3 regions of the Streptomyces sp. NPDC051173 genome follow, and region 2 is predicted to be linked to each of the others. Evidence: riboswitches for the same ligand, from Rfam matches in the RefSeq annotation. Region 2 holds a riboswitch; each other region holds the start of a gene.
What was found. Region 2 has a riboswitch for cobalamin ahead of AB0435_RS03810 (ribonucleoside-diphosphate reductase subunit alpha). Riboswitches for the same ligand answer to the same signal wherever they lie in the genome.
Positions count from the first base shown of each region.

Region 1 (7,687 bases), on a different contig from region 2:
CCCAGCCACAGCCCGGCCAGCGCCGCGGCGAGCCCGGCGAGCAGCACCGGCAGGCCGTAGCCCGCGCCCACGTCGCCGAGCAGCCCGTAGGTGCCCGCGCAGACGCCGAGCAGACCGCCCAGCGTCAGCGCGGTCGTCGTGTGCCGGACGGCGGGCGGCACTTGGGCGGTGCGGCCGTAGCCCCGCGCGTCCATCGCTGCGGCCAGCGCCACCGAGCGCTCCAGCGCGCCCTCCAGCACCGGCAGCCCCACCTGGAGCAGGGCCTTCGGGCCGCGGTCCGGGCGGCCGCGCAGGCGGCGCGCGGCGCGCAGGCGCTGGACGTCGGAGACGAGGTTCGGGGCGAAGGTCATGGCGACGACGATCGCGACCCCCGCCTCGTAGAGCGCGCCCGGCAGGGACTTCAGGAGCCGGGCCGGGTTGGCGAGCGCGTTGGCCGCGCCGACGCAGACCAGCAGGGTGGCCAGCTTCAGCCCGTCGTACAGGGCGAAGACCAGGCCCTCGGCGCTCACCCGGCCACCGATCCGCACGCCCCGCGCCCAGTCCGGAAGCGGCACCTCCGGGAGGGTGACCAGGATGTGCGTGCCGGGGATCGGGGAGCCCAGCACGACCGCGAACACCAGCCGGATGCCGATGACGGCCAGCCCGAGCTTGAGGAACGCGCCGTACGAGCGCGCCCACGGCGCGTCCGTCCGCCGCGCCGCCACGACGTAACCGGCGACCGCGACGAGCAGCCCGAGGAGCAGGGGATTGGTGGTGCGCGACGCGGCGGTGGCCAGCCCGAGCGCCCACACCCACCAGGCCCCGGCGTGCAGCGCGTCGGCCCGGTGGGCGCGACGCCCGGGGGCGGTCTCCGCCGCCGGGTGGGTGCGGCGGGGCAGCCGGCCGCCCGGTCCGCGCGGGAGGTCGCCGCTGTCCGGCCGCCTCGGTGACGACAGCGGCCCCGACGGCGACGGGAGCCCCGGCGGCTCCGGCGACGACGGCGGCTTCGACGACGGCAGCGGCTCCGGCGACGGCAGCGGCTCCGGGCGGTCGGCCGACGGCCTCGTCGCCGACGGCTCCGTCATGGAGGCGGGCGCCGGCCGGTCCGCCGGCTGTGCCCGGTCGCCCCGCTCGCCCCCGCTCATCCGCGCTTGCGGCGGCGGGCCTGCCACACCCCGGCGGCGCCGAGGACGACCACCGCGGCGATGCCGCCGATCAGCCCGGCCGAGGGACCGCCGCCGGAACCGGAGGACTCCTGCGTGGCGGCCGGCTCCGCGCTTTCCGCGCTCTCCGCGCTCTTCTTGCCGTTCACCTGCTCACCACAGCCCGTCTTCGGGTAGCCCGCGATGGCGCACAGCAGCGCCGCGGAGTCGTACCGCAGCGGCTTGGCGGCGGCCGCGAGCGCCTCACCGGCACTGGCGTCCTTGCCGACCTGCGCGCACGCCGTACGCGCCGGGGGCGGGGTCTCGCCGGAGGGCGCGTCGGCGGGCGTGCCGAAGTCCAGGACGACGGCCACGCGCTTGTCGCCGTCCTTGGCGGGCGTCCGGTCGCACACCGCCCCGAAGCCGGGGGCGGTGCGCGGCTTCGCGGCGTTCTTCGAGTCCTCGCTCACGGCGAAGCGGAATCCGATGGTGTCGCCGTCGGCGGGACGCGTGGTGGCCGGGCCCTGGGTGGCGTACGCCCAGTCCTTGCCCTGGCCCTCCCAGAAGGACCAGTAGCGGTAGCCCGCCGCCTGGGCGGGCGCGGTGGCGAGGACGGCGAGGACCCCGGCGAACAGGAGGCAGCAGAGGGCGGCCAGGGACCGGTGCCCGGCCCTCACAGGTGGTTCTTCTTCTTGCGGCCGCTCAGCAGGAAGCCCGCGCCGACGCTCGCGACGAAGAAGACGCCGACGACCCACCAGATGCCCAGGCCCTTGCCGTCGTCCTTCTTCTTCTCGTCCTTCTTCTGCTCCTCCTTGCCCGACGGGGACGCCGCCGCCTCCGCCTTCGGACCCGTCGCGGTGAGCTGCGAGACGAGGTCCGCGCCGCCGAAGTCGCGCGGGTCCGCGCCCGCCGCGTGGGCGGCCAGGACGAGCTGGGCGTAGGCGGCGGGGCCCGCCTGCTCGGCCCAGGCCGCGGAGTTCTGCTCCAGCCACTTCAGCGGCTTCGCGGCGGCGTCGCGGTGACCGCCCGCCGCGAGGGCGATGACGGCCTCGGCGGTGTTGCCGTAGTCGGGGGCGGGCTTGTCGGCACCGGGCTGGGCGGCGACCAAGTGCGGGCCGTCCTGTTCCTTGTCCATGACCCGCGCGAGGTACGCGGACGCCGCGTCCGCCGCGGCCTTCGGGTCGGACGTCCCGGCCTCGTCGCCCTTGCAGGGCAGCGGCTCCGGAGCGGTGTTGTCCTTGCTCGCGGGCGCCACCGCGTAGCCCTTGCCGAGCCCGGCGAGGGCGGCCGCGGCCGTCGCGTCGGCGTTGGCCGCGAGCTTGCCGGACTTGTCGGGCTGGTACGCGAAGGACCCGCGGTCCGCCTCGGCGACGTCACAGCCCAGCCCGAAGGCGACGAGCCCGTCGTAGGCCGAGGCGCCCCGCTTGGAGGTCACCTTCTTGGGGTCCTCGCCCGCCGCGGCCAGCGCGCCGATCACGATCGAGGTGGAGTTGGCGTCGCTCGGGCCGCCGGGGTTGTAGGCCCAGCCGCCGTCCTCGTTCTGCGTGGACTTCAGCCACCCCACGGCCTTGGTCACGGCGGCACCGTGCCCGCCGAGCGCGGCGAGCGCCTGGACGGCGGCGGCCGTCGCGTTGCTGTCGAGCGGGGTCTTCGCGTCGCACGCCTTGCCGGCGTCGGCGCGGTAGGCGGTGAAGCCGCCGTCCGCGCACTGCTGCCCGGCCAGCCACTCGACGGCGGGCTTCGGGGACGCCACGCCCGCCGTGTGCTGCGCGAGCAGGGCCAGCGACTGCCGGAAGACACCGTCGAACTTCGGGTCCGAGGAGCCGAACAGGCCGGGGGCCGCCGGGGACGGGGACGCGTCCGCGGACGCGGCCGGTGCCATGACCGCGCCGGCCGCGCTCAGGACGGCGGCGGTGGCCAGGGCCGCGGCGCCGCGGCGCGCGTGGACGGCGAAGGAGGGGGCCATGGGGTGTCGGTGCCTCTCGGTGGGTGTCACTGCGAGTGTCGCTGCGGGTGTCATTGCGTGTGTCGTGGCGGGGGTTTCGTGGCCCGCGACGGCTGCGCGGCCGCGCACGGCGACCCCTCCGCGGTCGCTACCGCGGTGGCACCGGGCTCGGCTCCGCATGCCTCGACGGTGCCGGTGGACCGGGCGGTGCCGCCGTCTGGCGGCGCGACCGGGTCCGGGAGCCTGCCGCCTGGGACCGGGTGGTCCGGCTCGTACGGCCGCGCCGCGCCGGGCGGGGCGGGCGGGTCGTAGTGACGGTTGCGGGTCAGCGCCGGATTTGCACCGGCTTTCCCCGTTCCGAGGCGGGATGAAGTTGTCACGGACACTTTAGCTGTGTGCGGTGGGGGTGGATGGGTGGGCGGGTGAGCGGGCGGTGGGGGCCGGGGGCCGGGGGCTGTGGTTCGTGGGCCGGGGGTGTGGCCTCCGGGCTGAGGACCTGGAACGCGGTGCATGGCGCCGTCAGGCGCATTGCGTGCCGTGACCACGCACCGCGTTCCAGAACCTCACCCTCCGGCCCCACCCCCTCCCTCGTTCTTCGGCTCCCGGTTTGTTCTGGTCCCGCCCTCCGTCGTTCTTCGGCTGGTCCGCCATTGCTCACTCCGCCCGGAGCTGGTATCTCGTTCTGACGAGATGTCAGAAAAGCTAGGCGAGAGGCAGTGGTATGCCGGAGATCGTCGAGTACGGACAGCTCTTCATCGGCGGCAGGATGAGTGACCCGGCGGGGCGGGGCGTCATCGAGGTCGTCTCGCCGCACAGCGAGGAGGTCATCGGGCGCGTGCCCCACGCCGGCCGTGCGGACGTCGACCGGGCCGTCGCCGCGGCCCGTACCGCCTTCGACTCCGGCGTCTGGGCCGACCGGCCCCTCGCCGAGCGGATCGAGGTCGTCACCCGGATCAAGGACGGTATCGCCGCGCGCCACGAGGAGATCGCCGAGGTCATCTCCGCGCAGAACGGCTCGCCCCGTTCGTGGAGCGTCCTCGCGCAGGCGCTCGGCGCGATGATGGTGTGGGACTGCGCGATCGGCGTCGCCCGGGAGATCCCGTACGAGGAGCGGCGGGACGGGGTGCTCGGGCCGCTGCTGGTGCGGCGCGAGCCCGTCGGGGTGGTCGCGGCCGTCGTCCCGTGGAACGTCCCCCAGTTCGTGGCCGCCGCGAAGCTCGCGCCCGCGCTGCTCACGGGCTGTTCGGTGGTGCTCAAGCCGGCCCCCGAGACGCCCCTGGACGCCTATATCCTCGCCGAGATCGTCGCGGAGTCCGGGCTGCCGGAGGGTGTCCTCTCCATCCTGCCCGCCGGGCGCGAGGTGGGGGAGTACCTCGTCGGGCACCCCGGGGTCGACAAGGTGTCTTTCACCGGGTCGGTCGCCTCCGGCAAGCGCGTCATGGAGGTCGCCGCCCGCAACCTCACCCGCGTCACCCTGGAGCTCGGCGGGAAGTCCGCCGCGATCATCCTCCCCGACGCCGACCTGGAGGCCGCCGTCGCGGGCATCGTGCCCAGCGCCTGGATGAACAACGGCCAGGCGTGCGTCGCCCAGACCCGCATCCTCGTCCCCCGTGTCCACTACGACGAACTGGCCGGGCGCTTCGCCGCGGCCGCCGACGCCCTCGTCGTCGGTGATCCTCTCGACCCGGCCACACAGGTCGGGCCGCTGGTCGCGCAGCGGCAGCAGCGGCGCTCGCTGGACTACATCGCGCTCGGGCAGCGCGAGGGTGCCAAGGTCCTCGCGGGCGGCGGTCGCCCGGCGGCCCACGAGCGCGGGTGGTACGTCGAGCCCACCCTCTTCGGCGAGGTCACCAACGCCATGCGGATCGCCCGCGAGGAGATCTTCGGCCCCGTCATCTGCCTGCTGCCCTACGAGGACGAGGAGGAGGCCGTGCGCATCGCCGACGACTCCGACTACGGCCTGTCCGGCAGCGTCTGGACCGCCGACGTCGAACGCGGCATCGCCATCGCCCGCCGCGTGCGGACCGGCACCTACTCCGTCAACACCTTCAGCCTCGACATGCTCGGCCCCTTCGGCGGCTACAAGAACTCCGGCCTGGGCCGCGAGTTCGGCCCCGAGGGCTTCGCGGCCTACCAGGAGCTCAAGATGATCCACTTGCCCGCCTCGTAGCGCCGCGCCACCGAAGGAGCGGTCTCCCTCCGGAGGGAGACCGCGCGCCTCGCCCCAGGTGGCTCAACTCCCGGACGGCTCCCCGCCGGTTACTTGTGAGTTCCGCACTGCCTGTTCATGACAGATGCGACTGGCCCGTCCCCCCCGCGCCGTGGAAATCTCGACGCAACGCAGCCGAGGGGGGCATCCGATGGACAAGCGGTACGAGGTCTACTGCCTGGCCGACAGGCACTTCTACGAGACCCCGGACCGCTTGCCCTCCGCCGGGAAGGGCGCCGAGGGGACGGGTCCGAGCGCACTGTTCGAGACCGCGCGGCGCCCGGTCCCGGCCGGCTGGGGCACCGCGCGCAGCGGCGACTGGCTCCACCTCCGGCCGCTGGACGCCACCGGCGAGCCCCGCCCCGGACAGCCGCTCCAGGGCTGGAAGATCCACGTGTCCGCGACGGCGGACACCGCGGACAAGACCGCCGCCGACGTCTGGGACTACTGCGTCGAGCGGTGCATCCCCTTCAAGTTCGTGCCCGGCCCGCACCTGCTGCACTTGCGCAACACCAAATACGCCGGGCGCGACCACAGCGGGAAGTTCATCACGGTCTACCCCGACGGCGAGGAGCAGCTGCGCACCACGCTCACCGAGCTGCACGCGCTCATCGGCGGCCGCCCCGGGCCGTACATCCTCACCGACCTGCGCTGGCACGAGGGCCCGCTCTACGTCCGCTACGGCGCCTTCGCCCGCCGCTTCTGCGTCGACGACCGCGGCACGCTCGTGCCCGCCGTCGAGAACGCCGAGGGGCAGCTCGTGCCCGACGCGCGCACCCCCGCCTTCCAGGTGCCCGCCTGGGTCACCCTCCCCGCCTTCCTCGAACCCCACCTCGCGGCACGCAACGCCACCACCGTCGGCGACCTCCCGTACCGCATCGAGAAGGCCCTGCACTTCTCCAACGGCGGCGGTGTCTATACGGGCACCGACACCCGCGACGGCCGTAAGGCCGTCCTCAAGGAAGGGCGCCCGCACGCCGGGCTCGCCTCCGACGGCGCCGACGCCGTCGCCCGGCTGGAGCGCGAGAAGGCCGCGCTGGAGCGGCTGACCGGCCTCGGTGTCGCCCCCGAGGTCCGCGACTGGTTCACGCTCGGCGACCACAGCTTCCTCGTCATGGACTTCATCGAGGGCCGCACCCTCAACTCCTTCTTCGCCGAGCGCCACCCCCTGCTCACGGCCGACCCCGACCCCGCCGCCACGGCCGACTACACGGCCTGGGCGCTGCGTATCCACCGCGCGGTCGAGGAGGCCGTCACCGCCGTGCACGCCAGGGGGCTGGTCTTCAACGACCTGCACATGTTCAACATCATGGTCGCGCCCGACGAACGCTCCGTCGCCCTCATCGACTTCGAGGCCGCGGCCCCCGCCGCCGAGCACGGCCGCCAGGTCGTCGCCCACCCCGGCTTCTTCGCGCCGCCGGACCGCAGGGGCCCGGACGTGGACCGCTACGCCCTGGCCTGCCTGCGGCTCGCGCTGTTCCTGCCCGTCACCATGCTGTTCGTCATCGACCGGGGCAAGGCCGCGCACCTGGCCGAGGTGATCGCCGAACAGTTCCCCGTGCCACGGGAGTTCCTCGACGAAGCGGTCGCGGAGATCACCCGCGACACCTCGCCCGCCGGGCGGGCGCGCACGGGCCGGGCCGTCGCCGCGCTGCCCGCCACCGACGACTGGCCGCGCGCCCGCGACTCGATGGTCCGCGCGATCCTCGCCTCCGCGACGCCCGACCGCGACGACCGGCTGTTCCCCGGCGACATCGCGCAGTTCGGCGAGGGCGGCGGCCTCGGGCTCGCGCACGGCGCCGCCGGGGTGCTGCACGCCTTCGCCGAGACGGGCGTGGAGCGCTACGAAGAGGGCGAGCGGTGGCTCCTCGACCACACCGACCCGCTGCCCGCCGGCACCCCGCTCGGCCTCTACGACGGCATCGCCGGGATCGCCCTCACCCTCGACCGCCTCGGCCACACCCGCCGCTCCCTCGACCTCACCGGGACCCTGCTCGACGAGAAGTGGCAGCGCCTCACCTCCGACCTCAGGAGCGGCCTGGCCGGGATCGGCCTCGCCCTCGACCACCTCGCGGCGACCACGGGCGAACGGCAGCTCCACGACCGGGCCCTGGAGGCCGCGCAGCTCCTCGCCGACCGGCTGGCCGCCGACGCCGCGGCACCCGCCGACCCGGCCCGCCGCCGCGCCGGGCTCGGCCGCGGCTGCGCGGGCCAGGCACTGCTCTTCCTGCGGCTGTACGAGCGCACCCGCGCCCCCGCCCTGCTCGACCTCGCGGGAACGGCCCTGCGGGCGGACCTCGACCGCTGCGTACGGCGGGAGAACGGCGCCCTCGAAGTCGACGAGGGCTGGCGGATCATGCCGTATCTCGGCGACGGCAGCGTGGGCATCGGCATGGTCCTCGACGACTACCT
Region 1 covers NZ_JBFBBD010000089.1:3,084-10,770, forward strand. Annotated here, with positions in the region: gene AB0435_RS30085 (CbiQ family ECF transporter T component) at 1-1,064, opposite strand, end outside; gene AB0435_RS30090 (SCO2322 family protein) at 1,121-1,777, opposite strand; gene AB0435_RS30095 (prenyltransferase/squalene oxidase repeat-containing protein) at 1,795-3,087, opposite strand; cobalamin riboswitch at 3,306-3,459, opposite strand; gene AB0435_RS30100 (aldehyde dehydrogenase) at 3,788-5,236, shown strand; gene lanKC (class III lanthionine synthetase LanKC) at 5,427-7,687, shown strand, end outside.
Region 1: it holds a riboswitch for cobalamin, as region 2 does, so the genes downstream of both, AB0435_RS30095 (prenyltransferase/squalene oxidase repeat-containing protein) here and AB0435_RS03810 (ribonucleoside-diphosphate reductase subunit alpha) in region 2, are expected to answer to the same signal.

Region 2 (7,687 bases):
GTCAGCAACCGCACTCCGCCGCCCGCTGAAGCAGAAGAACCCGCTCCCGCCCGTTCCGCGTGAGCCCCGCCGCCCGCTCGAACTCCGCCCGGGCCTCCGCGAGCCGGCCCAGCCGGAAGAGCAGATCTCCCCGCACACTCGGCAGCAAGTGGTACTCCCGGAGCGCCGGTTCGGAGGAGAGCGCGTCCACCAGCCGCAGGCCCGCCTCCGGGCCCTCCGCCATCGTCACCGCGACGGCGCGGTTGAGCTCCACGACGGGGGACGGCACGCGTTCGGCGAGGGTCGCGTAGAGGGCGGCGATGCGGGGCCAGTCCGTGGCCTCCGGGATGTGCGCCCGCGCGTGGCAGGCGGCGATCGCGGCCTGGAGGGCGTACGGACCGTACGCGCCGCCCAGTTCCTCCGCGCGGGTCAGGGCCGCGAGGCCGCGCCGGATCAGCAGGTGGTCCCAGCGGCCGCGGTCCTGGTCCAGGAGCAGGACGGGCTCACCCGAAGGGCCCGTGCGGGCGGCCGCGCGCGACGCCTGGAGCTCCATCAGCGCGACCAGCCCGTGGACCTCCGGTTCCTTCGGCATCAGCGTGGCCAGGACCCGGCCCAGCCGCATCGCCTCGTCGCACAGCGCCGGACGCATCCAGTCGTCGCCCGCCGTGGCCGCGTAACCCTCGTTGAAGACGAGATAGATGACCTCCAGCACGGAGGAGAGCCGGGTGGCGAGTTCGTCGGAGCCGGGCACCTCGAAGGGCACCTCCGCCGTGGCGAGGGTCCGTTTGGCGCGCACGATGCGCTGGGCCACGGCCGGCTCGGAGGCCAGGAAGGCGCGGGCGATCTCCCCGGTCGTGAGCCCGCCGAGCAGCCGGAGCGTGAGCGCGACCCGGGCCTGGGTGGACAGCACCGGGTGGCAGGCGACGAACACCAGCCGCAGCAGGTCGTCCTCGATGGCGGCCGGCTCCGGGGCCCGCCACTCCGTCTCCAGGTCGTGGCCGAGCAGGGCCAGCTTGCGCGCGTAGGTCTCGTTGCGGCGGATCAGATCGATCGCGCGGTGTTTGGCCGTGGCCATGAGCCAGGCGCCCGGATTATCCGGGACGCCCGACTCGGGCCACTTCTCCAGGGCGGCGACCAGTGCGTCCTGCGCGAGTTCTTCGGCGATGCCGAGGTCGCGCACGATGCGGGTCAGCCCGGCGATCAGCCGGGCCGACTCCACGCGCCACACCGCCTCGATCGCGCGATGGGTGTCGGAGGTCGTCACGGTCACCCATCGTACGAAGCGGGTGCCGTATCCGGCGGGTGCGTGTGGTCGGGTGTGGGTGGTGTCGTCCGCGCACCACCGCTGCGCGGCGGTGTCCTCAATCGCCGGACGGGCTGGATGTGGCTGATGCTGGGTGCGCAATAGCAGCCCGTCCGGCGATTGAGGACGCTCCGTCGCAGGCCCGGCAGTGGACTAGCGCTGCTCGCGCAGCGACTCCCGCATCGCCGCCTCGCGCTCCGCGCACTCGGGGGAGAGGACGTCCTCCGGGAAGTCGGTCGGCTCGAAGACCGGGCGGACCTCGATCTCACCGTCCTGGAAGGGCACCCGCCTGGCCCATTCGAGGGCCTCGTCGCGGTCCTTCACCTGGATGATCCAGAAGCCGGCGATCAGTTCCTTCGTCTCGGCGAAGGGCCCGTCGGTGACGGTCGGCCGCCCGCCGGAGAACGAGACCCGCGCCCCCTCGGAGGAGGCCTTCAGGCCGTCGGCCGCGAGCAGCGCGCCGGCCTTGACCAGCTGTTCGTTGTACTGCCCCATCTCGGCGACCAGTTCCTTGGTCGGCAGTACGCCGGCCTCGGACTCCTCGGTCGCCTTGACGATCATCATGAAGCGTGCCATCGCGCGTCTCCTGTCCAGGTGGGGGGCGGGACGCCGGGCGGGGGTTTCCGCCCGGCCGTTCCCGGCCCTTTCACCTATACGTCGAACGGCAGACGCGCGGATCGACACGCCACACGAAGATTTTTTTCTAGAACTCGTCGTCGAAGGAGACCGAGCCCTCGACCGCCACCTGGTACGCGGAAGCGCGGCGCTCGAAGAAGTTGGTCAGCTCCTGGACGTTCTGCAGCTCCATGAAGGAGAACGGGTTCTCGGAGCCGTAGACCGGGGCGAAGCCGAGGCGCTGGAGGCGCTGGTCGGCGACGCACTGGAGGTACTCGCGCATGGACTCGGTGTTCATGCCCGGCAGGCCCTCGCCGCACAGGTCGCGGCCGAACTGCAGCTCCGCCTCGACGGCCTCCTTCAGCATGTCGGTGACCTGCTGCTGGAGCTCGTCGTCGAAGAGCTCGGGCTCCTCCTGGCGGACCGTGTCCACGACCTCGAACGCGAAGTTCATGTGCATGGTCTCGTCACGGAACACCCAGTTGGTGCCGGTGGCCAGGCCGTGCAGCAGACCGCGCGAGCGGAACCAGTAGACGTACGCGAAGGCGCCGTAGAAGAACAGCCCCTCGATGCACGCCGCGAAGCAGATCAGGTTGAGCAGGAAGCGACGGCGGTCGGCCTTCGTCTCCAGCCGCTCCAGCTTCTCGACCTCGTTGATCCACTTGAAGCAGAACTGGGCCTTCTCGCGGATGGAGGGGATCTCCTCCACCGCGTCGAAGGCGGCGGCGCGGTCGTCCGGGTCGGGGAGGTAGGTGTCCAGCAGCGTCAGATAGAACTGGACGTGCACGGCCTCCTCGAAGAGCTGCCGCGAGAGGTACAGCCGCGCCTCGGGGGAGTTGATGTGCTTGTACAGCGTCAGCACGAGGTTGTTCGACACGATCGAGTCGCCGGTCGCGAAGAACGCGACGAGGCGGCCGATCATGTGCTGCTCGCCCGGGGACAGCTTCGCCAGGTCGGCGACGTCGGAGTGGAGGTCGACCTCCTCGACGGTCCAGGTGTTCTTGATCGCGTCGCGGTAGCGGTCGTAGAAGTCCGGGTACCGCATCGGGCGCAGGGTCAGCTCGAAGCCCGGGTCGAGCAGGTTCTTCTGTTCAGCGGTCGACATTACTGGCAGGCCTCGCAGGACTCGGGGTTCTCAAGGGAGCAGGCGACGGCGTCGGCGTCGGGCACGGCCTGCTGCACGGGAATGGTGGCGGCGGCGGAGGCCGAGCGGGCGATCCGGGTGGCCGGGCGCGAGCGCAGGTAGTACGTCGTCTTGATGCCCTGCTTCCAGGCGTACGCGTACATCGAGCTGAGCTTGCCGATGGTGGGCGACGCCATGAAGAGGTTCAGCGACTGGCTCTGGTCCAGGTACGGCGTACGGGCCGCGGCCATGTCGATCAGGAAGCGCTGCGGGATCTCCCAGGCGGTGCGGTAGAGGTCGCGCACCTCCTGCGGGATCCAGTTCATGTCCTGGATCGAGCCGTTGGCGTCCGTCATGGCGTCACGGGTGGTGCGGTCCCACACGCCGAGCTTCTTCAGGTCCTCCACCAGGTAGGTGTTGACCTGGAGGAACTCACCGCTGAGCGTTTCGCGCTTGAAGAGGTTGGAGACCTGCGGCTCGATGCACTCGTACACGCCCGCGATGGACGCGATGGTGGCCGTCGGGGCGATCGCCAGCAGCAGCGAGTTGCGCATGCCGACCTGGGCGATGCGGGCGCGCAGCGCCGCCCAGCGGTCGGCCCAGCGCTGCTCGGCGTTCGGGTAGTGGTCCGGGTGCAGCACGCCGCGGGCGGTGCGGGTCGCGGACCAGGCCGGGTGCGGGCCGTGCCGCTCGGCGAGGTCGGCGGACGCCTCGTACGCCGCGAGCATGATCCGCTCGGAGATCCGGGTGGACAGCTCCTTCGCCTCGGGGGAGTCGAAGGGCAGACGGAGCCGGAAGAAGACGTCCTGGAGGCCCATCAGGCCCAGGCCCACCGGGCGCCAGCGGCTGTTGGAGTTGCCGGCCTGCTCGGTCGGGTAGAAGTTGATGTCCACGACGCGGTCGAGGAACGTCACGGCCGTACGGACCGTACGGTCGAGCTTCTCCCAGTCCATCTCGCCGTCGGTGCCCAGGTGCTGCGCCAGGTTGACCGAGCCGAGGTTGCAGACGGCCGTCTCGCCGTCGTCGGTGACCTCGAGGATCTCGGTGCACAGGTTCGAGGAGTGGACGACCTTGCCGGGCTCGGCCGTCTGGTTCGCGGTGCGGTTGGACGCGTCCTTGAAGGTCATCCAGCCGTTGCCGGTCTGCGCGAGGGTGCGCATCATCCGGGAGTACAGCACGCGCGCCGGGATCTGCTTGACGGCCTTGCCCTCGGCCTCGTACCTGCGGTACGCGGCGTCGAACTCGTCGCCGTAGAGGTCGACCAGATCGGGCGTGTCGGCCGGGGAGAACAGCGACCAGTCGGCGTCCGCCTCGACGCGGCGCATGAACTCGTCCGGGATCCAGTGCGCGGTGTTGAGGTTGTGCGTGCGGCGGGCCTCCTCACCGGTGTTGTCGCGGAGCTCCAGGAACTCCTCGATGTCCGCGTGCCACGTCTCCAGATAGACGCAGGCCGCGCCCTTGCGCCGGCCGCCCTGGTTGACCGCCGCCACGGAGGCGTCGAGCGTGCGCAGGAACGGCACGATGCCGTTGGAGTGGCCGTTGGTGCCCCGGATCAGCGAGCCGCGCGAGCGGATGCGGCTGTAGGACAGGCCGATGCCGCCGGCGTGCTTCGACAGGCGCGCCACCTGGTGGTAGCGGTCGTAGATCGAGTCCAGCTCGTCCAGCGGCGAGTCCAGCAGGTAGCAGGACGACATCTGCGGGTGGCGGGTGCCGGAGTTGAAGAGCGTGGGGGAGGAGGGCAGGTACGACAGGGTGCTCGTCAGCGCGTAGAGCTCGGCGACGTCCTCCAGGGCCCGCACCGAGTGGTCCTCGGCCAGGCCGCAGGCCACGCGCAGCAGGAAGTGCTGCGGCGTCTCGATGACCTGCCGGGTGATCGGGTGGCGCAGCAGGTAGCGGCTGTGCAGGGTGCGCAGGCCGAAGTAGCCGAAGCGGTCGTCGGCGCCGTCGGCGAGCGCCTTCCCGACGAGCTCGTCGAGGCGCGCGGCGTGCGTCGTGACGAAGGCGGCGGTGTCGTCGGCGATCAGGCCCTCGCGGTGGCCGGTCGCGACGGACGCGGAGAAGGAGACGGCGCCCTGCCCGGCGGCCTCCTCGGCGATGGCGAGGGTGAGCAGGCGGGCCGCGAGCTTGGAGTACTCGGGCTCCTCGGCGATCAGGCCGGCGGCGGCCTCGGTGGCCAGGGACCGCAGTTCGGCCTCGTCCGAGCCCGGGTGGCGGCCCCGCAGCGCGGCGGCGGCGACCTTTCCGGGGTCGGTGGCGGGCAGATCGGCGGTGAGGTCGGTCAGGGTGCGCAGCAGCGCGGTCCCGGGGCCGCCGGTCGCTTCCGCGGACGTTGAGACCGGATCGGCGGGCGCGATGGTCACTGAGGCTCTCCCTCGCTCGGCAAGGGGCCGGGCGGGTGGCGCGCGACGGGCGCGTACGGGCATGCCTGAAGCACCAGGGCATGCTCGTAGCGTCCATCGGCCCAACCCGCGAGGCCCGGACGAATACAAAACGCCCGGTGCGAGCCGGTGCGGCTCAGCGGTGGGCGTGCTGTCGGCAGGTACTCGGACTCCTGCATGCGTCATTACGGCATACATGCACCGTTGCGGGACAGTTCCGGATTTCCACCGGATTCCCCTGCGACGACAGCGAGGACGAGCATACATCTAGTGCTGGCCGTCGCACGCACCACCACATCTTGTGTCGTGCGGTAATCGAGCGGGTCGGAATGTGCTAACAGGGCCTGCCCGTACGGGGCATGACGGAGGGCCGTCACGCGCCTCCGGGGAGGCGCGACGGCCCTCGGCGACCGGCGGGGTGGACGGCCGGCCGGAAGTCGTTCTGGGACCCCTCCAGGGGCTCGCGATTGGGTATCTCGGGAGCGCCCGGGGGGTCGGGGCGAAGGTCCTGCCGAACTCGGCCCGTCCGGCGTTTGAGGACACCGCGCGGAGCGTGGTTCGGGGGTCCGGGGTCTCCCCGGTTTCGGGAAGGGGCGGGGTTGGGGAAGAAGCCCGCCGCAGGCGTCAGTGACCTCCGGGGGCCCCCGCCGTCGCCGGCGGCAGTTCCTCCGCCACGCCCGGATCACCCGCATCCGCCGTGTAGTCAGATGGTTTTGTCTCGTCCACCCCGTCCCGCACGCCCACCGCCTTGAACACGAACGTGAGCACGACGGCGACAAGCACATTCAGGACGAAAGCCGTAAGCCCGATGTACCCCTTCTCCCCGATGAAGGGAATCAGGTTGGTATTCCCGAAATGATCCTGAGTGGCACTCGGCGTGTCGTACGCCCGCCATGTCCCGTACGCCATCCCGACCGCCCACCCCGCCAGCAGACCCCACCGGTGGAACCAGCGGGTGAACAGCCCGCCGACGAGCGCCGGCACGGTCTGCAGGATCCAGATGCCGCCGAGCAGCTGGAAATTGATCGCGACCGTCTTGTCCATCGTCAGGACGAAGATCAGGGCGCCGACCTTCACCAGCAGCGAGGCGAGCTTGGAGACCTTGGCCTCGCGCTCGGGTGAGGCATCGGGCCGGATGAAGTCCTTGTAGATGTTCCGCGTGAAGAGATTCGCCGCGGCGATGGACATGATCGCCGCCGGCACCAGCGCGCCGATCCCGATCGCCGCGAAGGCGACGCCCGTGAACCAGTCCGGGAACATGTCCTCGAAGAGCTGCGGAATGGCCAGCTGGCCGTTCTTCACCTTGACGCCCGCGGCGATCGCCATGAAGCCGAGCATGGCCAGCAGGCCCAGCATCAGCGAATAGAGCGGCAGGATCGTGGTGTTGCGGCGGATGACATTGCGGCTCTTGCTGGAGAGGACCGCGGTCACCGAATGCGGATAGAGGAAGAGCGCCATCGCCGAGCCGAGCGCGAGCGTCGCGTACGCCCATTGCGCGTCCGGACCGGTCACCAGGGAGCCGCGCGGTCTGCCCGTCGCGGGATCCTTCTGGGCGAAGGCGTCACCCGCCTTCGCGAAGATGTGCTCGAAACCCCCCAGCCTGATGGGGATGTAGATGATGGCCACGACGATCACGATGTAGACCAGCGCGTCCTTGACGAACGCGATCATCGCGGGCGCGCGCAGCCCGGCCGAATACGTATAGGCCGCGAGCACGCCGAACGCGATGAGCAGCGGCAGGTCCTTCATGAACCAGTTGGATCCACCGCCGACCCCGAGCACGTCCAGCACGGCCTGGATGCCGACGAGTTGGAGCGCGATGTACGGCATGGTCGCGAGCAGCCCGGTCAGCGCGAGGGCCAGCGAAAGCCCCTTCGACCCGAACCGGCCGCGCACGAAGTCCGAGGACGTCACATAACCGTGCTTGTGCGCCACCGACCACAGCCGGGGCAGGAAGGTGAACACCAGCGGATAACAGAGGATCGTGTAGGGCACCGCGAAGAATCCCGCCGCGCCGCCCGCGTAGATGGCCGCCGGTACGGCGACGAAGGTGTACGCGGTATAGAGGTCGCCGCCCAGCAGGAACCAGGTGATCCAGGTGCCGAACGATCGCCCGCCCAGCCCCCACTCGTCGAGGCTGTCCGCGTTCTCCGCGCGCCGCCACCGGGAGGCGACGAATCCCATCACCGTGACGACCAGGAAGAAGAAGATGAACACGGCGAGCGCCACGCCGTTCACGCCGTTCTTCACGCCCGCTCACCTCCCTTGCGGATCCGCTCGTGGCGGCGG
Region 2 covers NZ_JBFBBD010000004.1:26,975-34,661, reverse strand. Annotated here, with positions in the region: gene AB0435_RS03825 (RNA polymerase sigma factor) at 2-1,243, opposite strand; gene AB0435_RS03820 (YciI family protein) at 1,436-1,858, opposite strand; gene AB0435_RS03815 (ribonucleotide-diphosphate reductase subunit beta) at 1,986-3,002, opposite strand; gene AB0435_RS03810 (ribonucleoside-diphosphate reductase subunit alpha) at 3,002-5,380, opposite strand; cobalamin riboswitch at 5,537-5,695, opposite strand; gene mctP (monocarboxylate uptake permease MctP) at 6,023-7,648, opposite strand; gene AB0435_RS03800 (DUF3311 domain-containing protein) at 7,645-7,687, opposite strand, start outside.

Region 3 (7,687 bases), on a different contig from region 2:
GGGGCGCCTCGTTCCTGCGCTACCGCCCCGGCACGGCCGTGGCCACCGTCGGCGTCGTCGTCCTCGCGCTCGTCGCGGGCGGCATGAACCTCGCCGGGAGCGGCGACGGCAAGCAGCACGTGGCCGCCGGCAAGAACGTCGGCGACGGCAAGCAGATCAAGCTCGGCTACTTCCCCTGGGACGAGGCGGTGGCCACCACCTACCTCTGGCAGAACATCCTGGAGGACCGGGGCTACAAGCCGGACGTCAAGCAGCTCGACCCCGGCCCGCTCTACACCGCGCTCGCCCAGGGCCAGATGGACGTGCAGTTCGACTCCTGGCTGCCCACGACGCACAAGCAGTACTGGGACCGCTACGCGAACCAGCTCACCGACCTCGGCTCCTGGTACGGGCCGACGTCGCTGGAGCTCTCCGTGCCGTCCTACGTCAAGGGCATCGACTCGCTCGCCGACCTCAAGGGCAAGGGCGCGCAGTTCGGCGGGAAGATCATCGGCATCGAGTCCAGCGCCGGGATGATGGGCACCCTCAACGACAAGGTGCTCAAGGAGTACGGCCTCGACGGTGAGTACAAGGTGGTCTCCTCCTCGACCGCCACGATGCTCGCCGAGCTGGACCGGGCGGTCAAGAAGAAGGAGCCGATCGTCACGACCCTGTGGACCCCGCACTGGGCCTACGGGAAGTACGACCTCAAGAAGCTCAAGGACCCGCAGGGCGCCTGGGGCAAGGGCGAGCAGCTCCACAGCGTCGCCAAGAAGGACTTCGGCAAGGACTTCCCGCAGGTCGCGGAGTGGCTGAAGAACTTCAAGATGTCGGAGAAGGAGCTAGCCGGCCTGGAGGTCGCGATCAAGGACGGCGGCAAGGGCCACGAGAAGGCGTCGGCCCGCAGCTGGCTCGACGCCCACCCGGGCATGGAGGACAAGCTGGCGCCGGTACCGGCGAAGTAGATCCTCAGCTCAACGGCAGGGGCCGGTCGTCCACTTGGACGACCGGCCCCTGCCGTTGCGTTCACAGTGCGATGAGGCCGTTCTTCCCGGGCGGGGCGGGCGAGTGCCACTGGTCCGCGCTGGCCGCGTTGGCGTTCACCTTCCCCAGCGTCACCAGCGTGAAGTTGCTGCCCTCATGGGCACTGGCAGGCACGGTGAGAATGCCGAAGAAGGCGGCGACCCCGAGGACGACGGTGGCGATACGACGCATGAACCGACCCTTCGAATAGGGAAGTTGGGCGCCGCGATCATGCCCTGCGGGGGCCTTCCCATGCGCGGGGTCACCCGGACGGGGCGTGTGCGCCATGCGGACCGCGTGGCCCGTACCATCCAGCCTGTCCGGCGTTTGAGGACAACGCGGCGTAGCCGTGTTGCGGGGTCTGGGGCGGAGCCCCAGTTTCGGGAAGGGGCGGGGCAGGGGAACAAAGCGCCGCAGGCGGCAACGGCGCCGCACTCACCCGACGCCCACCCGCCGTCTCAACTCCGCGTCAAAGACAGAAGCTCCCGCGCCGGCCCCGCCGGCAAATGCCCCACCGGCCACACCGCCCGCAGATCACGCCGCAGACGCACCACCCCCACCGGCACCTCCACGAGCCGCCGGGACGCGAGCTCCTCACCGACCGCGAGCTCGCTCAGGACGGAAGGGCCCGCGCCGCTCACGACCGCCGCCTTCACCGCCGTCGTCGAGGACAGTTCGAGCAAGGGGACGGCGGGACCTCCGTGCGAAGCGAGCGCGGCGTCCAGCACCTGCCGCGTCCCCGAGCCGCGTTCGCGGAGGATCAGGGGGGTGGCCGCGAGTTCGGAGGGCGGCAGGGGAGCGCGGCGGCGGGCCCACGGGTGGGAGGGGGCGGTCACGACGACGAGCCGGTCGTGGCCGACGACCGCGCCGTCGAGGTCGGCCGGCAGGTCGAGGCCCTCGACGAAGCCGAGGTCGGCCTCACCGGCGCGCAGCCGCTCGGCGACGGCGGCGGAGTTCCCGGCGAGCAGCGAGACGGCCGTGCCGGGCAGCTGCCGGTGCAGGGCGATGAGCCAGCCCGGCAGCAGGTACTCGGCGATGGTCATGCTCGCGGCGACCCGCAGCCGCGAGTCCCGGCGCCCGCGCAGCGCCCGCGTCCCCGCGTCGAACGCCTCGGCGGCCTCGACGACCCGCCCGGCCCAGTCGGTGACGAGCGCTCCCGCGTCGGTGAGCCGCGAGCCGCGCGGCGACCGTTCGACCAGGGCCACGCCGAGCTGTCGCTCCATGCTGCGGATCCGGCTGCTGGCGGCCGGCTGCGTGATGCCCAGTTCCTTCGCCGCCCGGCCCAGGCTGCCCAGCCGGGCCACGGCGAGAAGGAGCTCCAGCGCCCCGAGATCGGGCACCCGGTGCGAGAGAGGGCTGCTCGTATCGCTCGTGAACCCGCCGCTCGTAAACCCGTCGCTCATAAACCCAGCTTATGCCCTCATAGACCGATGGCCTCTGGTTGCACGGAGTGCAATGGGTGATCGTGGAGGCATGACCACGCTCGTCCATCCCAGCCCCACCCCTCTCACGCGTCACGACCCGCGGCCGGGTGTCCGCCACCTCGGCCCGAACTGGTACGCCGCCGTGATGGGCACCGCCATCGTCGCGGGCGCCGGCAGCGCCCTCCCGCTGCGGGCGCCCGGGCTGCGCGGCGCGTACGAGGTGGTGTGGGCGCTGGCCGCCCTCGGGCTGCTCACCCTGCTGACCGCCCGCGCCGCGCACTGGCTGCGCCACCCCGACCAGGCCCGGCGCCACCTCGCCGACCCGATGGTCGCGCCGTTCTACGGCTGCCTGGCCATGGCCCTGCTGTCCGTCGGCAGCGTCACGCTCGCCGTGGGCTCGGACCTCATCGGCAAGGACGCGGCCGTCGCCGTCGACGCCGTCCTCTGGCCGGCGGGCACGGTGATCGGCCTCGCGGCGGCCGCGGGCATCCCGTACCTGATGGTCACCCGGCACAGGATCGCGGTGGACGGCGCCTCGCCCGCCTGGCTGCTCCCGATCGTCGCGCCGATGGTGTCCGCCGCGACGGGCCCGGCGCTGGTGCCGCACCTGCCGCACGGCCAGTGGCAGGAGGCCATGCTGCTCGGCTGCTACGCCCTGTTCGGCATGAGCCTGCTGGCCACGCTGCTCATCCTGCCGATGGTCTTCGCCCGGCTGATCCACCACGGCGCGCTGCCCCTGGCGCTGACCCCCGCCCTCTTCCTCGTCCTCGGCCCGCTCGGGCAGTCGACCACCGCCGTCAACAACGTCGCCGACGCCGCGCAAGGCACCGCCGCCACCTCCTACGCCCAGGCCATGACCGCCTTCGGCGTGCTCTACGGCACCCCCGTGATGGGCTTCGCGCTGCTGTGGCTGGCACTGGCCACCGCCATGGTGGTCCGGGCCTTCCGGCGCGGCATGGGCTTCGCGATGACCTGGTGGGCCTTCACCTTCCCCATCGGCACCTGCGTCACCGGCGCCGCCGCGCTCGCCCGCCACACCGGTCTGCACGCCTTCAACGGCCTGGCCTACGGGCTGTACGCGCTGCTCGTCGCGGCCTGGCTGGTCACCGCCGTGTGCACCCTGCGCGGCCTGGTCAGCGGAAAGCTGCTCGCAGCGCCTCGCCCAGCACCCTCGGCGCCCGTGTCAACGACGGCCCGTACCACGTGAGATGACGCCCGCTGACGAGCGCGCACGGCAGCCCGGGGAACGCCTCCGGGCCGTCGTCGGCGGTGAAGCGGTACGGCTCGTCCGGCAGGACCGCCAGCTCGGCGCCGCATGAAGTCAACTCACCGAGGGGCACGCGGGGATAGCGCTCCGCGTGCCCCGCGTACACATGGGCGACACCGAGCCGGGCGAGGACGTCCCCCGCGAAGGTGTCCCGGCCCAGCACCATCCACGGCCGCCGCCACACCGGCACCACCGCCCGTACGGCCGGGCCCGCGGGCCGGACCTCCCGCCACGCGTCCTCGGCCTCCGCCAGCCACCCGGGCCGCTCCAGCCCGCACCCCTCCACCAGCACCCGCTCCAGCTCCCCGAACGCCTGCTCGAGGGTGCGCACTTCGGTGACCAGCACCCGCAGGCCCGCCGCACGCAGCGCGACCAGGTCGGGGGCGCGGTTCTCCTCCTCGTTGGCGAGGACGAGGTCGGGCGCGAGGGCGGCGATCCGGGCCACGTCGGGGTTCTTGGTGCCACCGATCCGCACGACGTCGAGCCCGGCGGGGTGGTCGCACCAGTCGGTGGCACCGACGAGCAGGCCGGGCGCGGTGACGGCCACGGCCTCGGTGAGCGAGGGGACGAGGGACACCACGCGCCGTACGGCAGTACGAATGGCCATGATCACAGAGTACGCCCGGGCGGCAACTCCTATGACTATGCTGGCCGGTGCAGCTGGTTCGCCCCGTCCGCCAGTCGGGAGCGTCGCAAGAGGGAATCCGGTGCGAATCCGGAACTGCCCCGCAGCGGTGAGTGGGAACGAAAGCGGTCATACGCACTGGACGCCGTCCGGGAAGCGACCGCCAGTAGGTGACCGGCCCTTCGACGAGGGACCGGGGCGTGCCCGCGAGTCCGAAGACCTGCCACTGCCCGTATGCCCGCACGGGGTACGGACCGCACGAACTCCGGAGGAGAGTTCCGTGAAGCAGACGCATGTCGCACGTGTGAATCCCACGCTGCACGGCTACCCGAGGCAAGGCCCGGGCCGTGAGCTGAAGAAAGCCATCGAGGGCTATTGGGCCGGCCGCCTGGACGCGGATCAACTCCTGGGGACCGCGGCCGCGCTGCGCGCGGCGGCCCGCGAGGAGCTGCGCGAGGCGGGCATCACCGAGGTGCCCACGGGTGACTTCTCGTTCTACGACCATGTGCTGGACACCGCCTGGGCGGTCGGCGCGGTGCCCGAGCGGCACCGGGCGGCGGCCACGACCGAGCTGGACGTCTATTTCGCCATGGCCCGCGGCACGGCGGACACGCCACCGCTGGAGATGACGAAATGGTTCGACACCAACTACCACTACCTCGTCCCCGAATTGGGGCCCGACGCGGAATTCACGCCGGACTCCCGCAAGCAGGTCGGCGAATTCCGTGAGGCGCGCGAGGCGGGCTTCACGGCCCGGCCCGTACTGCTGGGCCCCGTCAGCTTCCTGCTGCTGGCCAAGCCCGCGCCCGGGGCCGGTGCGGACTTCGAGCCGCTGACCCTCCTGGACCGGCTGCTGCCCGTCTACGCCTCGCTGCTCGCCGACCTGCGGGCGGCCGGAGCGGAGTGGGTGCAGCTGGACGAGCCCGCGCTCGTGCAGGACCGGCCCCGCTCCGTACTGAACGCCACCGCCCGCGCCTACCGCGAGCTCGGCGCGGCCACGGACCGCCCCCAACTGCTGGTGGCCTCCTGCTTCGACCGGCTCGGCGACGCCCTGCCCGTGCTCGCCCAGGCCCCGGTCGAGGGCCTCGCGATGGACTTCACCGGCCCCGCGGCCGCCGACCTCGACGCCCTCGCCGCGCTCGGCGGCCTCCCCGGCAAGCGGCTGATCGCGGGCGTCGTCGACGGCCGCAACGTCTGGGCCGCCGACCTGGAGCGGGCCCTCTCCACCCTGGCCACCCTGCTCGGCCTGGTGGACCGGCTCGACGTCGCGCCGTCCTGCTCCCTGCTGCACGTGCCGCTCGACGTCGCCGCCGAACGCGACCTCGACCCGCAGATCGCCCGCTGGCTGTCCTTCGCCCGCCAGAAGACGGCCGAAGTCGCCACCCTCGCGCGGGCGCTGAGCGAGGGCCGCGAGGCGGTGGCGCCCCAGCTCGCCGCCAACCGCGCCGCCCTCATGGCCCGAGCGGGCTCCGCCCTGACCCGCGACGCGGCCGTACGGGACCGCTGCGCGGCCGTCACCGCCGAGGACACCCGCCGCCCCCAGCCGTACGCGGAACGGGCCGCCGCCCAGCGCGCCCGCCTGGACCTCCCGCCGCTGCCCACGACCACCATCGGCTCCTTCCCGCAGACCGCGGAACTCCGCCGCGCGCGGGCCGACCTGCGCGCCGGGAAGCTGACCACCGAGGAGTACCGGGAGCGGATCGCCACCGAGATCCGCGAGGTGATCGCCTTCCAGGAGAAGGCCGGACTCGACGTGCTGGTGCACGGCGAGCCCGAACGCAACGACATGGTCCAGCACTTCGCCGAGCGGCTGAACGGCTACCTCGCCACCCGGCACGGCTGGGTGCAGTCCTACGGCACGCGCTACGTCCGGCCGCCGATCCTCGCCGGCGACGTCTCGCGCCCCGCGCCCATGACCGTCGAATGGACCCGCTACGCCCAGTCGGTGACCCGGCGCCCCGTGAAGGGCATGCTCACCGGCCCCGTCACCATGCTGTCCTGGTCCTTCGTCCGCGACGACCAGCCGCTCGCCGAGACCGCCCGCCAGGTGGCCCTCGCGCTGCGCGACGAGGTCGCCGACCTGGAGGCGGCGGGCACCGCCGTGATCCAGGTGGACGAGCCCGCCCTGCGCGAACTCCTGCCTCTGCGGGCCGCCGCCCGGCCCGGCTATCTCGACTGGGCCACCGAGGCGTTCCGCCTCGCGACGAGCGGCGTCCGCGCCGACACCCAGATCCACACGCACATGTGCTACGCCGAGTTCGGCGAGATCCTCGCCGGGATCGAGGCCCTGGACGCGGACGTCATCAGCCTCGAAGCGGCGCGCTCACGGATGGCCGTCGCGGACGAACTCGCGGCCGCGGGCTATCCGCGCGAGGCGGGCCCGGGGGTGTACGACATCCACTCGCCGCGCGTCCCCTCCGTCGAGGAGGTCTCCGCGCTCCTGCGACACGCGCTGCGGGCCGTACCGGCGGAACGGCTGTGGGTGAACCCCGACTGCGGCCTCAAGACCCGCGCACCCGAGGAATCGGGACCGGCCCTGGAGAACCTGGTCACCGCGGCCCGACAGATCCGTGCGACCCTGCCGCCGCACTCGGGCTGAGGAGCCACCGTGGAAGCACCACCCATCGCCAAGGCCCCGGCCGACTCGTCCGTCACCCTCGCCCACATCATGAGCGAGCACGACACCAATCTGTACGGCACGGTGCACGGCGGCGCCGTCATGCGCCTGGTCGACGACGCCGCGGCCGCCGCGGCGGGCCGCCACGCGGGCTGCCCCGCCGTCACCGTCTCCGTGGACGGCATGTCCTTCCTCGCCCCGGTACGCGCCGGGGACCTGCTCTCCGTACGGGCACGCGTGGAGTGGGCGGGCCGCACGTCCATGGCCGTGGGCGTGGACGTCACGGCCGAACGCTGGAACTCCTCCGGCCCCACGGCCCAAGTGGCCACCGCCCGGCTGACGTTCGTGGCGATCGACGCGGACGGCGCGCCGCGGGTGGTTCCGGGGCTCTGCCCGGAATCGCCGGAGGAGCGGCGGCGGTACGAGGAGGTGGCGGCGGCGCGGCTCCGCGTGTAGGTATGCCGGTGTGTGACTCCCCGCCGCTCTTGAGGGAGAGCGGCGGGGTCCGGCGGGGCGCGCTGTGCGCCGGGCGCTCTCGGTGGAGCTAAGGGGCGGTCTCCAACTGCTGGACTGCCGTCACGTACCAGCTTCCCGAGTCCTGCGATTTCTTCCTGGCCAGCTCCTTGTTCTTGGCGTCGAGCTGGTTGTACTGGGCGCCACGCCAGCCACTGGTGAGGTCGGCCAGCGGGATGGGGCCGAAGAGCTTGCTCACGCCGGAGGCGTCGTAGACCTGCGTGAGGTGGAGTTCCTCG
Region 3 covers NZ_JBFBBD010000042.1:4,778-12,464, forward strand. Annotated here, with positions in the region: gene AB0435_RS21600 (ABC transporter permease/substrate binding protein) at 1-944, shown strand, start outside; gene AB0435_RS21605 (hypothetical protein) at 1,006-1,194, opposite strand; gene AB0435_RS21610 (LysR family transcriptional regulator) at 1,461-2,405, opposite strand; gene AB0435_RS21615 (TDT family transporter) at 2,476-3,633, shown strand; gene AB0435_RS21620 (helical backbone metal receptor) at 3,560-4,300, opposite strand; cobalamin riboswitch at 4,338-4,561, shown strand; gene metE (5-methyltetrahydropteroyltriglutamate--homocysteine S-methyltransferase) at 4,599-6,917, shown strand; gene AB0435_RS21630 (acyl-CoA thioesterase) at 6,987-7,391, shown strand; gene AB0435_RS21635 (hypothetical protein) at 7,480-7,687, opposite strand, start outside.
Region 3: it holds a riboswitch for cobalamin, as region 2 does, so the genes downstream of both, metE (5-methyltetrahydropteroyltriglutamate--homocysteine S-methyltransferase) here and AB0435_RS03810 (ribonucleoside-diphosphate reductase subunit alpha) in region 2, are expected to answer to the same signal.